4 regions of the Hoeflea sp. AS16 genome follow, and region 4 is predicted to be linked to each of the others. Evidence: predicted binding sites of a transcription regulator. Region 4 holds the regulator's gene; each other region holds the start of a gene.
What was found. The regulator PhoB, encoded in region 4, activates phosphate uptake and scavenging genes when phosphate is short. The targets are predictions, from matches to a motif close to TGTCATNNANCTGTCAT.
Positions count from the first base shown of each region.

Region 1 (3,558 bases), on a different contig from region 4:
GTAGCGCAGCAGATCGGCGATCTCGAATTCGCGGCCCCTGGCGGCGCCGTCATCGGCATTGGCTATGGCTTCGAACCTGGTGTCGCCGTCACGCACCACCAGGCCGATGGGCATGTCGGCGGCGATGATCTTCCAGGTCGCCTTCGAGTTGGCGAGCTCGCGCTTGAGCCATGCTATCTGTTGCTGACCCATGAACGCGGTCGCATCGCTGGGCGCATCCTGCATGTTTTCGCTGTTGGCAGCCCGGTAGGAGCGCATGTCGAGGAAGAACACGTCGACCAGCGGGCCGTAGGCGATCTTGCGGTAGACGCGGCCCGGCTCGGCAGGGGTGTAGCTGATCGGGGTGAGTTCATGGAATGCGCGGGCGGCATTGGCCGCGAGCACATGCACCGACTTTTCGGTGTAGCGGTCATCGTCTGTCAGATCCTTGGAGTCCGACCAGTTGTTGAGAACTTCATGGTCATCCCACTGGAAGAAGGTCGGGCAGACAGCGTTGAGCGCCCGCACATGCTCGTCCATCAGGTTGTATTTCCACTGGCCGCGGAATTCGTCGAGCGTTTCGGCGACCTTGCGCTTTTCGTCGATCAGCACCTTGTTGATCCACTTGCTGCCGTCCTTGAGGTCAACTTCATCTTGCATGGCGCCATCGGCATAGATGGTGTCGCCGGAATGCAGGAAGAAGTCCGGTTCATGCCTGGCCATGGTGGCGTAGGTCTTCATGCCGACTTCATCGATGCCCCAGCCCTGACCGGCGGTGTCGCCCGACCAGGCAAAGCGGATGTTGCGGCGGGAGGCAGGTGCCGTGCGGAAACGGCCGACAATCGGTTCGGACACGGTGTTGATGTCGGACAGGTCGGCGGCGCTGAAGCGGTAGAAAATGTCCTGGTCGGATGGCAGGTTCTCGATCAGCCGCTTGGCGGCGAAGTCGGTATCCGGCAGCGCATTCATCGGCGGCAGCTTGATCGAATTCTTGAAGCTCTCGACGGTGGAGATCTCCATGTTGATGCGCGACGGCCGGTCGACGCGGGTCCAGATCATGCCGGAAGAGGTGTTGACGTCACCGGACTGGACACCGTGGGTGAAAACCGGGCGCTGGGCGGCGCGGGAGTAGGACGGTGCGGCAAGGCCGGTTGCGGTCACCAGCGAGGTGGCGCTGGCGGAGACGAGAAAACTGCGGCGGGAAAGAGACATCTGGCTTCTCCTGATTGATCGTGACCCGCAAGGGGCTGACCAGGACAGATTGCAAGAATATGTGACAGCTACTTCTCGGTTTGGTGAAAGCTTGATCAAGCTTTGATGACAGGCGGGTTTTGCCGCGCCGGCCGGATGCGGTATCAAGCAGGGAGAGAAGAGGCCGCGGGAGGCAAACATGCGCAAATTGCAGGCACAGGGCATCCACCACATCACCCTGGTGGGGGCGGATCGGCAGACCTCCATCGATTTCTGGGAAGGCGTGCTCGGCATGCCCTTCGTTTTCGAGCAGCCCAATCTGGACAGCGCTTCGGAAAGCCACCTTTATTTCGATCCCGGCGATGGCCGGCTGATCACCGTTTTCACCAGCGAGGACCGCAAGCCTGATCCGGCACGGACCTCGACCGAGCCCGGCGCGGTTCATCATCTGGCCATCAACGTGTCAAAGGCCACTTTCTCGCAGGCCATCGAGCGGCTTGACGAACGCGGGATCAAGCACAGCGGGGTCAAGGACCGGGGCTTCATGGACTCGATCTATTTCAAGGACCCGCTGGGTTTCCTGATCGAGCTTGCCGCCTACCGGTTCGAACCGCCTGCCGGATCCTCCCATGCCGAGGTGCTGCTTGAAGCGCACCGGCTGAGGGTCGCCAGGGGCGACTACAACATCGCGGAAACCCATCTCGCCGACGCGATCGAAGCGATCATCCTGAGATCGCAGCAATCGCTGTCGGACGACCGGACGCCGAAAAAGGCCTATTGAGGCCTTTCGCGGTGCCGGACGGTCGATGGCGGATGCGGCTTAAGCGAGGCCGCGTTTTTCCAGCATAGCAGTGGCGTCCGGCATACGGCCGCGGAAAGCCTGGTAGAGTTCACCCGGATCACGCGATCCGCCGGCCGAATAGATGTGGGTGAGCAGCTTTTCCGCCATTGCCGGGTCAAACGGATTGCCGGTTTCCTCAAAGGCCGAGAATGCGTCGGCGTCCAGCACTTCCGACCACATGTAGGAATAGTAGCCAGCCGAATAGCCTTCGCCGGAGAACACGTGCAGGAAATGCGGACTGGCGTGGCGCATGACGATGGCCTCGGGCATGCCGAGCTTTTTCAGTGTTTCGGCCTCGAATGTTGCCGGGTCGGCCTTTTCACCGGCGGTGTGCCAGGCCATGTCGACCAGCGCGGAGGCGGTGAATTCAACGGCGGCAAAACCGGCATTGAAGGTCTGGGCTGCCAGCACCTTGTCGAGCAGCGCCCGCGGGATCGGCTCATTGGTCTTGTAATGGCGCGCGTGTTTTTCGAGAATTTCCGGAACAGTCAGCCAGTGCTCATAAAGCTGCGACGGCAGTTCGACGAAATCGCGGCTGACCGAGGTGCCGGAAAGCGACGGGTAGGTCACGTCCGACAACATGCCGTGCAGCGCATGGCCGAATTCATGAAACAGCGTGCGCGCATCGTTGAGCGACAGCAGTGCTTCTTTGCCGGGAGCAGGCTTGGCGAAGTTCATCACGTTGGTGATGATCGGAACCTCGCCCTTTGAGCCGTCGGGCATGGTGAGCTTGTGCTGGCTGCGCATGCCGCTCATCCAGGCGCCGGAGCGTTTTGAAGGCCGGGCGAAATAATCGGCGATGAAGGTGGCGAGCATCTTGCCGTCACGTCCGGTCACCTCGAACACCCGGGCATCGGGATGCGGACCGCGAATGTCGGGGCGTTCGGTCATGGTGATGCCGAACAGCCGGTTGGCCACGTCGAAGCAGGCTTCGATCATCTTGCCGAGCGGGAAATAGGGCTTGAGTTCGGCCTCGGAGAAATCAAACCGGCGGGCCTTGAGCTTTTCCGCATAATGCCGCCAGTCCCAGGCCGCCACCTCGTGGTTGCCGCCTTCTTCGGCAATCAGCTTGGCCAGTTCGGCACGGTCGGCGTCGGCGTGCTCGACGGCACGGGTCCAGACATTGCCGAGCAGCTCTTCGACGGCTTCAGGGGTCTTGGCCATGGTGTCGTCGAGCTTGTAGGCGGCATAGCTGTCATAGCCCAGAAGCGTGGCCTTCTCGGTGCGCAAGGCGACGATCTGGGAGATCAGCGCGGTGTTGTCGGTTTTGCCGCCATTGATGCCGCGGGCAATCCAGGCCTTGAAGGCCGTCTCGCGCAAATCCCGGCGTTCGCTGGCGGTCAGGAACGGCTCGATGATCGAGCGCGACAGGGTGACGGCATATTTGCCCTTGTGGCCGAGGTCTTCGGCGACGGCTGCCATGGCGGCGCGAAGATCATCGGACAGCCCTTCGAGGTCGGCGCCATCGTCGAGCAGCATCAGCCAGTCTTTTTCATCGGCGAGAACATTCTGGCCGAAGCGTGCGCCGAGACCGGCAAGGGTTTCGC
Region 1 covers NZ_JBBMQQ010000003.1:592,195-595,752, forward strand. Annotated here, with positions in the region: gene WNY80_RS11195 (alkaline phosphatase) at 1-1,191, opposite strand, end outside; gene WNY80_RS11200 (VOC family protein) at 1,370-1,951, shown strand; gene WNY80_RS11205 (M3 family metallopeptidase) at 1,991-3,558, opposite strand, start outside.
Region 1: the regulator PhoB is predicted to act here: its motif matches at 1,286-1,302, upstream of WNY80_RS11195 (alkaline phosphatase).

Region 2 (3,558 bases), on a different contig from region 4:
GCTGTCAGGGACACCGCTGGTGCATGACAGCGCCAAGGTCGTGGGTTCCACCCTTGGTCGCTACACCGAGGTTGGCGCCAATTGCACCGTGGCGCACTCGAGCATGGGGGATTATTCCTATTGCGTCGAGAACACCCAGATCGCCTATGCGAGCATCGGCAAGTTTGCCAATATCGCCAGTCATGTGCGGATCTATGCCAGCATGCATCCGATGGAGCGGGCGTCGCTGCATCATTTCAGCTATCGCTCGTCGTGGTATTTCGACGGCGAGACTGACGATCAGGATTTCTTCGACTGGCGCGCCGGGCAGGGGATCAGCATCGGCCACGACACCTGGATCGGCCATGGCGCGGTGGTGATGCCCGGTGTGAGCATCGGCAATGGCGCGATCATCGGGGCCAACGCGGTGGTGACCAAAGATGTTGCCGATTTCGCCATTGCCGTCGGCGTGCCTGCGCGAACCATCCGGCAACGGTTCTCCGATGACATCGCCAGCCGCCTCGATGCGCTGGCCTGGTGGGACTGGGAGCATGAAAAGCTGCATGCGGCGCTTCATGATTTCCGGGCGCTGCCGGTCGAGGCGTTTATCGAAAAACATGGTGGCTAGGGTTCGCCCTGCCAGCATTCCTCGAAAATCAGCTCATCGAGCGGCAGCCGGCGGTTCCAGCCCTTGACCTCGAGTTCCGGCCGCTCATAGAGCTCGTCGACATAGCCAAGGCAGAGATAGGCGACGATCTCGATCCGGTCGGGGATGCTCAGGATGGCTTTGAGATCGGCGTCGCGAAAGATGCTGACCCAGCCCATGCCGATGCCCTCGGCGCGGGCTGCAAGCCACAGGTTCTGCACCGCGCAGACCGTGCTGTAGAGATCCATGCTGGAATTGTGGGTCTTGCCCAGAACCACATCGCCGCCTCGTTTTCGATTGCAGGTGACGCAGATGTTGAGTGGCGCCTTGCGGATGCCTTCAAGTTTCAATGATTTGTATTTGGGTTGCCGTTCTTCTGGAAACAGTTTGACAGCTTCGTCGTTGGCGCGCGCGAACGCGTCGGCCACCCTGTCGCGCACCGGTTGGCTGCGGATGGTGATGAAGTTCCAGGGTTGCATGAACCCCACGGACGGTGCGTGATGCGCGGCTTGCAAAAGCCGTCGTAGAACGTCATCCGGAACCGGCTCCGGCAGGAACTGGTCGCGCACATCGCGGCGGGTGAAGATGGCCTTGTAAACGGCGTCGCGTTCAGCCGTCACGAATGGTTCTGCTGCAGACAGCATGGATGTCTTCGGCATTGTTTGATCCCCAACAATCCGGAAAAACCCGCAGCGCTGTCCATGCGCTGAAAGGCTATGACATCTGGCCGGTCTTCTGACTTCGGATCATCTGACCTGCGCGCCTTCCCGGGCTCTCCCAGTGGCATGAAGCGCAGACCATCCCCGTCACAGCGTTGGGCACGTTCCGGATTCTCGCCGGATTCCCGATTCTCCCGCATCACACGGGCACCAGACATCCACATAGGGCCATGACTGAAGCGCGGACGCAAGTCTGTTTTGCGCTTGGAAAATGGAGGTTTCGCACCAGGCCTCTCCGGGCCTGTGGAACGTAACAAAACTGACATCAAACCGACATCGGCCTTTCACATGGCTGGGCTAGGTCACTCCTCGAAAGTCGCAAGACCAATCGTGATCCCGGGGGATTTGCCCATGCTTGAATTGACCGACGTGACCCGCCGTTTTGGCACCAACATTGCTGTTGATGCCGTCACGCTGTCTATCCCGGAAGGGCAGATGGTCGGTGTTATCGGGCGTTCGGGCGCCGGCAAGTCGACGCTCCTGCGCATGATCAACCGGTTGACGCCGACAAGCAGCGGCGAGATCCGGTTCAAGGGCAAGACCGTGTCCGGGCTCGGTGGTGCAGGGTTGCGCAATTGGCATCGCGATTGCGCGATGATCTTCCAGCAGTTCAACTTGGTGCCGCGGCTTGACGTGTTGACTAATGTGCTGCTTGGCCGGCTCAATCACCGCTCGACGGTGCTCAACATTCTCAACATCTTCACGGTCGAGGAGCGAGCCAAAGCCTTGATGGCGCTGGAGCGTCTCGGCATTGCCCAGACCGCATTGCAGATGGCGGGAACCCTGTCGGGTGGCCAGCAGCAGCGTGTCGCCATTGCGCGGGCGCTGATGCAGTCGCCCTCGATGGTACTGGCCGACGAGCCGATCGCCTCGCTTGATCCGCTCAACGCGCAGATCGTCATGGACGCGCTCAAAGACATCAACGAGCGCGAAGGCATTACCGTGATCACCAATCTGCACACGCTCGATACGGCGCGTGCCTATTGCGAGCGGGTGATCGGCATGGCCGGCGGCAAGGTGGTGTTTGACGGCTCGCCCGACGAGCTGACCAGTGACGCCGTGCGGATGATCTACGGCGCCTCCGATGACGGTACAGAGATCTCGGAAGCCATCACCTCGACATCGATTTCCGCCGAACGCCCTATCGTTCCGGCCAAGTCCAAATCCACCGGTCCGTTGCAGCCGGCGCTCAGCGTCAAGCCTGCAGCAGCCGAGGTCGCCTTGCCCGCGTAACAGGCCCAACCCACGGAATGGCCGGCATCCTGCCGGATCTCACCAGGAGCAGATCAATGTTCAAGAAAGCCCTTCTCGCAGCGGCATCGTTCGCCGCCATCATCGCTGTCCAGCCTGCAGGCGCCGAAGACCTCAAGGACTTCCGTATCGGCATTCTCGGCGGCGAAAACGAAGCCGACCGCCTGCGCAGCTTCCAGTGCATGACCGAAAAACTGCCCGCCGTTCTCGGCGTGGAAAAAGTCTCGCTGTTTCCGGCCGCCGATTATGACGGCGTGATCCAGGGCCTGCTCGGCGGCACGCTCGATTATGCCGAACTTGGGGCATCGGGCTACGCCAAGGTCTATCTTGAAAACAAGGACGCTGTTGAGCCGATCCTGACCACGATCCAGACCGATGGCGCCACCGGCTACTACTCCGTCATGGTTGCGCGCAAGGATTCTGGCATCACCAAGCTGGAAGACCTCAAGGGCAAGAAGCTCGGCTTCGCCGATCCGGATTCCACGTCCGGCTTCCTGGTTCCTTCGGTCACGCTGCCTGCCGCCATCGGCATGCCGATTGCCGAGTATTTCGGTGAAACCGGCTTCGGCGGTGGTCACGAGAACCTGGTTCTGGAAGTCGTCAAGGGCAACTTCGATGCCGGCACCACCTGGGCTTCGGGCGTTGGCGAGTTCAAGGACGGCTACACATCGGGCAATCTGAAGAAGATGGTCGACAAGGGCATCGTCGACATGGGTGACCTGGTCCAGGTCTGGCAGTCGCCGCTGATCCCGAATGGTCCGATTGTTGTCCGTTCAACCATGGACACCGACATGAAGGCCAAGTTCAAGGACTTCATGATGGCACTGCCCGAGAGCGATCCCGAATGCTTCGCCTCCATCCAGGGCGGCGATTACAAGGGTTTCACCGAAGTTGATTCCTCGTTCTACCAGGCAATCATCGAAGCCCGCCGCGCCAAGATCGGCTCGTAAACCTTCCCTCTGC
Region 2 covers NZ_JBBMQQ010000001.1:416,220-419,777, forward strand. Annotated here, with positions in the region: gene WNY80_RS01955 (DapH/DapD/GlmU-related protein) at 1-607, shown strand, start outside; gene bluB (5,6-dimethylbenzimidazole synthase) at 604-1,284, opposite strand; cobalamin riboswitch at 1,333-1,514, opposite strand; gene phnC (phosphonate ABC transporter ATP-binding protein) at 1,696-2,577, shown strand; gene phnD (phosphonate ABC transporter substrate-binding protein) at 2,634-3,545, shown strand.
Region 2: the regulator PhoB is predicted to act here: its motif matches at 1,605-1,621, upstream of phnC (phosphonate ABC transporter ATP-binding protein).

Region 3 (3,558 bases), on a different contig from region 4:
CCGGCGATGGCTGATTCATACCAGGCGACAATCAGCGCCCGCTCTTCGGGCTCCACATAGGTGATGTTGCCGGGTGGCATCGCGTGGCTGCGTCCGGCCTGGATGTAGATTTCCCGCGCATGCCGGGCTATGTCCGCATCCGTTTCGAGCCGCACGTTTTTGGGCGCATGTGCAATGCCCTCCCAGAACGGCTCTGCCGCGTGGCACATCGAGCAGCGCCCCATGATGGTTTCACTGACCGCTTCGAAATGGGCGTTCGTGACGAACCGCTCAAGCACCGGCGCCAGCGAGGCTTCCTCGATCACCTCGTCAGTGCGCGGCAGGCTCGACAGCCAGACGATGGCGGCAAACAGCGCGACGGTGACGGCCCAAGTCCAGTGCGGCTTTCCCTTGCGCGCATGCACGGTGTTGAACCAGTGCCGGATGGTAACACCCATCAGGAACACCAGAGCCGCGATCAGCCAGTTCCACTGTGTGGCAAAGGCCAGCGGATAGTGGTTCGACAGCATCAGGAAGATGACCGGCAGGGTGAGGTAGTTGTTGTGCAGCGAACGCTGCTTGGCGATGCGTCCGTATTTCGGATCCGGCGTCCGCCCCGCCTTCAGGTCGGCGACGACGATCTTCTGGTTTGGAATGATGATCATCGCCACATTGGCGCTCATGATGGTGGCGGTGAACGCACCCAGATGCAAAAGTGCCGCCCGGCCCGAAAACACCTGGGTATAGCCCCAGGCCATCGCCACCAGCACCGCGAACAGCACCAGCATCAACCCCGTGGTGCTTTGTCCGATCGGCGATTTGCAGAGCAGGTCATAGATGATCCAGCCAAACACGATCGAAGCCACCGAAATGGAAATCGCGACGGGGGCCGACACATCCAGCACATTGGTGTCGATCAGGTAGAGCTCGGCACCGGCATAGTAGACCACGCACAGCATGGCGAAGCCCGACAGCCAGGTGACATAGCTTTCCCATTTGAACCAGGTCAGGTGCTCGGGCAGGTTTGGCGGCGCCACCAGGTATTTCTGGATGTGGTAAAAGCCGCCGCCATGCACCTGCCATTCCTCGCCATAGGCGCCTTCGGGCAATCCGGGGCGCTGCACCAGGCCAAGGTCGAGCGCGATGAAATAGAAGGATGATCCGATCCAGGCGATGGCCGTGATCACATGCAGCCAGCGCACGGCAAAGCTGAGCCATTCCCACAAAAGAGGATAGTCGTACATCGGTGCCCCTCGCACTTTCCGTTTGTTTTGCAGTGCACATGATGCGCAATGCGGAGCAGAATGGAAAGCCCGCTTTCGCCTGTCCGCGAGTTAATCAGCTGCTGATTTTTTCTGAAAATCGAATTGATTGTCTGTGAAACCGGAAAAGTTCGTTCCACGGTTCGTTTTCCACACCCCTGTCACAAAACTGTTTTCATTTGCGCAGTAGACGCTCTGAGGTTACGTTTCCCTTTCGGGTTACGTTCGTTTTCACGCGTTTCCCATCAAGGAGGAACTTCACATGAAAAAATACATCGCCGCTGGCGTTGTCGCCGCACTCATGGCGGGCGTTGCACCAGCAAGCGCCGCAACACAAATCGATTTCTGGCATGCGTTCACCGGTCGTCTCGGTGAACTCCTTGACGAGCAGGTTGCCAAGTTCAACGATTCCCAGAGCGAATACACCGTGGTTGCCACCAACAAGGGCAACTACTCGGAAACGCTCAATGCCGGAATCGCCGCGTTCCGCGCGGGCGAGCAGCCTGACATTCTTCAGGTGTTCGAAGTCGGTACCGCAACGATGATGGCGGCCAAGGGCGCCATCAAGCCGGTCTATGAAGTCATGGCCGAATCAGGCCTGCCATTCGACCAGTCGGTCTATCTCGCCGCGGTTGCCGGTTACTACACCACCACCGAAGGCCAGATGCTGTCGCTGCCTTACAACTCCTCGACGCCGGTCCTTTACGTCAACAAGGACGCGCTGAAGGCTGCCGGTCTTGATCCGGAAATGGATCTGTCGACCTGGGAGCAGGTGGGCACCGCCCTCGACGCGCTCAAGGAATCGGGCAACAAGTGCCCGCTGACGACTGCTTGGCAGAGCTGGGTTCACCTCGAAAACCTCTCCGCCTACCACAACGTTCCCTTCGCATCGAAAGAGAACGGCTTTGCAGGCGTTGATACCGAGCTGACCTTCAACGGTGACGTTCAGGTCAAGCACATCGACACGCTCGGCCAGTGGGCCAAGGACGGCAAGTTCATCTACTCGGGTCGCCGCAACGAAGGCGGTGCCCCGTTCCGTGCCGGTGAATGCGCACTGTTCACCGAATCGTCCGCCGGTTACGCCGGGGTGAAGAAGGAAGCCACTTTCGACTTCGCCATCCGTCCGCTGCCGTACTGGAGCGATGTTGAAGGCGCGCCGCAGAACACCATCATCGGTGGTGCGTCTCTGTGGGTCATGGAAGGCCAGACACCGGAAGAGTACAAGGGCGTTGCAGCCTTCTTCAACTTCCTGTCGAGCTCGGACATCCAGGCCAAGTGGCACCAGGACACCGGCTACCTGCCGATCACCATGGCTGCCTATGAGGCAACCAAGGCTTCGGGTTTCTATGATGAAAACCCCGGCACCGACATCTCGATCATCCAGATGACCGGCAAGGCGCCGACCCCCAATTCCAAGGGATTGCGTCTGGGCAGCTTTGACCAGATCCGCGGCATCATCGATGAAGAACTCGAAGGTGTCTGGAACGGTTCGAAGTCCGCAAAGGAAGCGCTTGATTCTGCGGTCTCCCGCGGTAATGAACTGCTTCGCCGCTTCGAGCAGGCCAATCGCTAACACTGTTGATCCGGCGGGGCCTCAAGGGCCTCGCCGGGCTTCTCTTCCCGGTCGGTGATTCATGGAAAAGCGTGTCGTATTTGACAACCGTTGGCTGCCCTATCTGCTGGTCGCCCCGCAGCTGCTTGTCACATTTGTGTTTTTCTTCTGGCCGGCAGGGCAGGCGATCTATCAGTCTGCCTTCATCCCGGACCCGTTCGGGCTCAAGACCCAGTTCGTCGGACTGGGCAATTTCGAATATCTCTTCGGCAATCGCTACTATCGCGAATCCTTTCTCACCACTGCCGTCTTCTCGGTGCTGGTCACGGTCTCGGCAATGTCGTTCGCGCTCTGGCTGGCGGTTCTTGCCGACCGCGTCATCAAGGGCTCAAGTGCCTACCGCACCCTGTTGATCTGGCCCTATGCCGTGGCTCCCGCAATTGCCGGCGTGCTGTGGCTGTTCATGTTCAATCCGTTCACCGGCATCATCGCCTGGACGCTGGCTCAGCTCGGCTACACCTGGAACCACACTCTCGATGGCGGCCAGGCCATGGCGCTCGTCGTGGCAGCCTCGGCCTGGAAGCAGATCAGCTACAATTTCCTGTTTTTCCTCGCCGGCCTGCAGGCCATTCCCAAAAGCGTCATCGAGGCGGCGGCGATTGACGGTGCCAGCTTCTGGCGCCGGTTCTGGACCATTATTTTTCCGTTGCTCTCGCCAACCACGTTTTTCCTGCTGGTGGTCAACATCATCTACGCCTTCTTTGA
Region 3 covers NZ_JBBMQQ010000012.1:60,092-63,649, reverse strand. Annotated here, with positions in the region: gene WNY80_RS20860 (urate hydroxylase PuuD) at 1-1,223, opposite strand, end outside; gene ugpB (sn-glycerol-3-phosphate ABC transporter substrate-binding protein UgpB) at 1,504-2,814, shown strand; gene ugpA (sn-glycerol-3-phosphate ABC transporter permease UgpA) at 2,876-3,558, shown strand, end outside.
Region 3: the regulator PhoB is predicted to act here: its motif matches at 1,401-1,417, upstream of ugpB (sn-glycerol-3-phosphate ABC transporter substrate-binding protein UgpB).

Region 4 (3,558 bases):
CCTGCACCGGCTCGATGAGTATGGCTGCCGTCTCGTCGGTGATCGCCGCCTTCAGGGCGTCGAGATCATCGAACGGCACCTGATCGAAGCCCTCGACCTTGGGACCGAAGCCTTCGAGATATTTCGCCTGACCGCCGGCGGCGATCGTCGCCAGGGTACGGCCGTGGAAAGCACCTTCAAAGGTGACGATGCGATAGCGCTCGGGCTGGCCGTTGACAAAGAAATGACGGCGCGCCGTCTTGATGGCGCATTCCAGCGCCTCGGCACCGGAATTGGTGAAAAACACCTTGTCGGCAAAAGTCACCTCGGTCAGGCGTTCGGCCAGACGGGACTGGTCGGGAATTTCGTGCACGTTGGAGAGATGCCACAGGCGATCGGCCTGGGCCTTGAGCGCCTCGACCAGATGCGGATGGGTGTGGCCGAGAGAATTGACCGCGATGCCGGCAGCAAAATCCAGATAGCGCTCGCCCTCGGGAGTTTCCAGCCACACGCCATGCCCGCGTTCGAACACGATTGGAACGCGGTTATATGTATCATAAAGCGGCTTGGCGTCGGCCATGGCGCTTCTCTCCCCTTTAGAGAACGGACAAAACAGCACGACCCATGCATTGCGAACGCCGCAGCGGTCACGAGGCAGGGCATGCCGGAAAACCAAAATGCCGCCCTTTCCGGGGCGGCGAGGGCACTATTTACATTTAGACGATGCCTGTCAATGAGACAGGATGCGCACGCGGTCCGAGCCGATTTGCATCGGCTCCGGGCGAGCATTTTCGATCTGGCCGGCGTTCCGTCACGGCTAAAGGGTAAGATTTTGTATCCGCCGCCTAAGTTGGGGAAAACCGCCAAAAGGGATCGGCATGATTCGGCTGACTCTTGTCACGGAGTCTGCCGACCACTAAGTTAAGACCATGAAATAGAGGTTCGCGGCGGACACTATTCACCTCATTGTAACCGAGCGTTCAAGTTCCGGTCATCCGGGACGACGGTGAGGGATTCTGCCATCCCGGGATACGGGATACAGGGAGAGCATTGCATGAACTGGACTGATGAACGGGTCGAAAGACTCAAGAAACTCTGGGCGGACGGGCTCAGCGCTAGCCAGATCGCAGCGCAATTGGGCGGCGTCAGCCGCAATGCTGTGATCGGCAAGGTGCACCGGCTCAATCTGCCCGGACGCGCCAAGAGCGGTGGACAGGCGTCGGTGCGCACAAAGCGCGCCACCGCAGCACCGCGTGCGCCGAACTACGCAGGCCGCACCGCAGCACAGGCAACCCGCACCATGAGCCGCTCAAGCGGCGGGGCGCAGTTGAAGGAAGACCTGGACGTTGTTGCCGCCGAAGAGATCGATACACGTCCGATGGAAGACGTGGTGGTGCCGATTTCGCGCAGGCTTACGCTTGTGGAGCTTTCGGAGCGGACCTGCAAATGGCCGGTCGGCGATCCGCTGCAGGACGACTTCCACTTCTGCGGCAATGATTCAGGCGATGCATCGCCCTATTGCGGCTATCACGCCAAGATGGCTTTCCAGCCGTCAAGCGAGCGCAAGCGGGCACGCTGAGCGATATCAATTCCGAAACTGAAAGAGCCCGGGTTCATCGCCCGGGCTCTTTCTTTTTCTGCTGTCCTGACCCTGAAGTCTGATTGTGGCCCGTGTCAGCTTTCGATCGAGTAGCCGGCGCCGCGCACGGTGCGGATGGTATCGCGCATGCCTGACAGATTGACTGCCTTGCGCAACCTGCCGACATGCACATCGACCGTGCGCTCGTCGACATAGACGTCATGCCCCCAGACACCATCGAGCAGCTGCGCGCGGGAATAGACCCGGCCGGGCGAGCTCATCAGATATTCAAGCAGCCTGAATTCGGTCGGTCCCAGCTTGATGTCGCGGCCGCGCCGTTTGACCCGGTGGGTTTCGCGGTCAAGTTCGATATCGCCGACCTTGAGCTGGCTGGAGATGACCTCGGGCCGGGCGCGGCGCAGCATGGCCCTGACGCGGGCGAGCAGTTCTGGCGTTGAAAACGGCTTGACGACGTAATCATCAGCGCCTGTCGCCAGCCCCCGCACCCGTTCGCTCTCCTCGCCGCGGGCGGTCAGCATGATGATCGGCAGACGCTCGGTCTCGGGCCGGGCCCGCAGGCGGCGGCACAGTTCGATGCCGGAAATTCCCGGCAGCATCCAGTCCAGGATCAGCAGATCCGGAACACGCTCCTGCAGCCTGATCTCGGCCTCGTCACCGCGCAGCACGGTGTCGACCTCGTAGCCTTCAGCTTCCAGATTGTAGCGAAGCAGCACAGACAGCGCCTCTTCGTCTTCAACCACAGTGATATGCGGGCTCATCGCCATGTTTCATGCACTCCGTAACGCTGTCAGGCCGAACCCGGTGCGGGTGCGATCATGGTGGCGGTGTCATCATCCTTGGGGCGCTCGTTGGCAAATTGCTCGCCGGTGGCGACGTAATAGACCGTTTCGGCGATGTTGGTGGCGTGATCGCCGATCCGCTCGATGTTCTTTGCGCAGAAGAGCAGGTGCGTGCAGGCGGTGATGTTGCGCGGATCTTCCATCATGTAGGTCAGAAGCTCGCGAAACAGCGAGGTGTAGATCGCGTCGATCTCCTCGTCGCGCTCACGGATCGAATTGGCGAGATCCGGCGAGCGCGTGGCGAACGCGTCCAGCACTTCCTTGAGCTGTGTCAGGGCCAGTTCGGCCAGGTGCTCGAGACCGCGAACCAGCTTGCGCGGCTGGGCCATGGTGTGAACCGCAATCACCCGCTTGGCGATGTTCTTACCAAGATCGCCGACGCGCTCGAGATCGGAGGCAATGCGGATGGAACCGATGATCTCGCGCAGATCCGAGGCCATCGGCTGACGCTTGGCGATCACCAGAACGGCCTTGTCGTAGATCTCGCGCTCGCCATTGTCGAGCAACAGGTCTTCGGAGATGACGCGCTGGGCGGACGCCGTGTCGGCATTGACCAGGGCGGCGACGGCATCGGCAACCATACGTTCGGCGATGCCGCCCATTTCAGACAGGCGGCGGGTCAGGAAGCGGAGCTCGTCATCATAGGAGGTGACTGTGTGGGCTTCGGGCATGGTTTGATCCTTCAATCCTGTATTCACGATGCGAAAGGCAACCGGATTAGCCGAAGCGGCCGGTGATGTAGTCCTGAGTCAGCTTGTTGTCCGGATTGGTGAACATCTTGTCGGTGTCCCCCTCCTCGACAAGCTTGCCCAGATGGAACATCGCCGTGCGTTGCGAGACGCGGGCTGCCTGCTGCATCGAGTGGGTCACGATGACGATGGTGTAATTGACGCGAAGCTCGTCGATCAGCTCCTCGACCTTGGCTGTGGCGATGGGATCGAGCGCCGAGCACGGCTCGTCCATCAGGATGACTTCGGGGCTGACGGCGATGGCGCGCGCTATGCAGAGCCGCTGCTGCTGTCCACCCGACAGGCCTGTGCCGGGTTCATGCAGACGGTCCTTGACCTCGTTGAACAGGCCGGCCTTGATCAGGCTGCGCTCGACAACTTCGTCCATCTCGGCGCGGGTGGAAACCTGGCC
Region 4 covers NZ_JBBMQQ010000006.1:160,903-164,460, forward strand. Annotated here, with positions in the region: gene WNY80_RS15875 (aspartate aminotransferase family protein) at 1-559, opposite strand, end outside; gene WNY80_RS15880 (GcrA family cell cycle regulator) at 1,034-1,558, shown strand; gene phoB (phosphate regulon transcriptional regulator PhoB) at 1,654-2,337, opposite strand; gene phoU (phosphate signaling complex protein PhoU) at 2,367-3,089, opposite strand; gene pstB (phosphate ABC transporter ATP-binding protein PstB) at 3,136-3,558, opposite strand, start outside.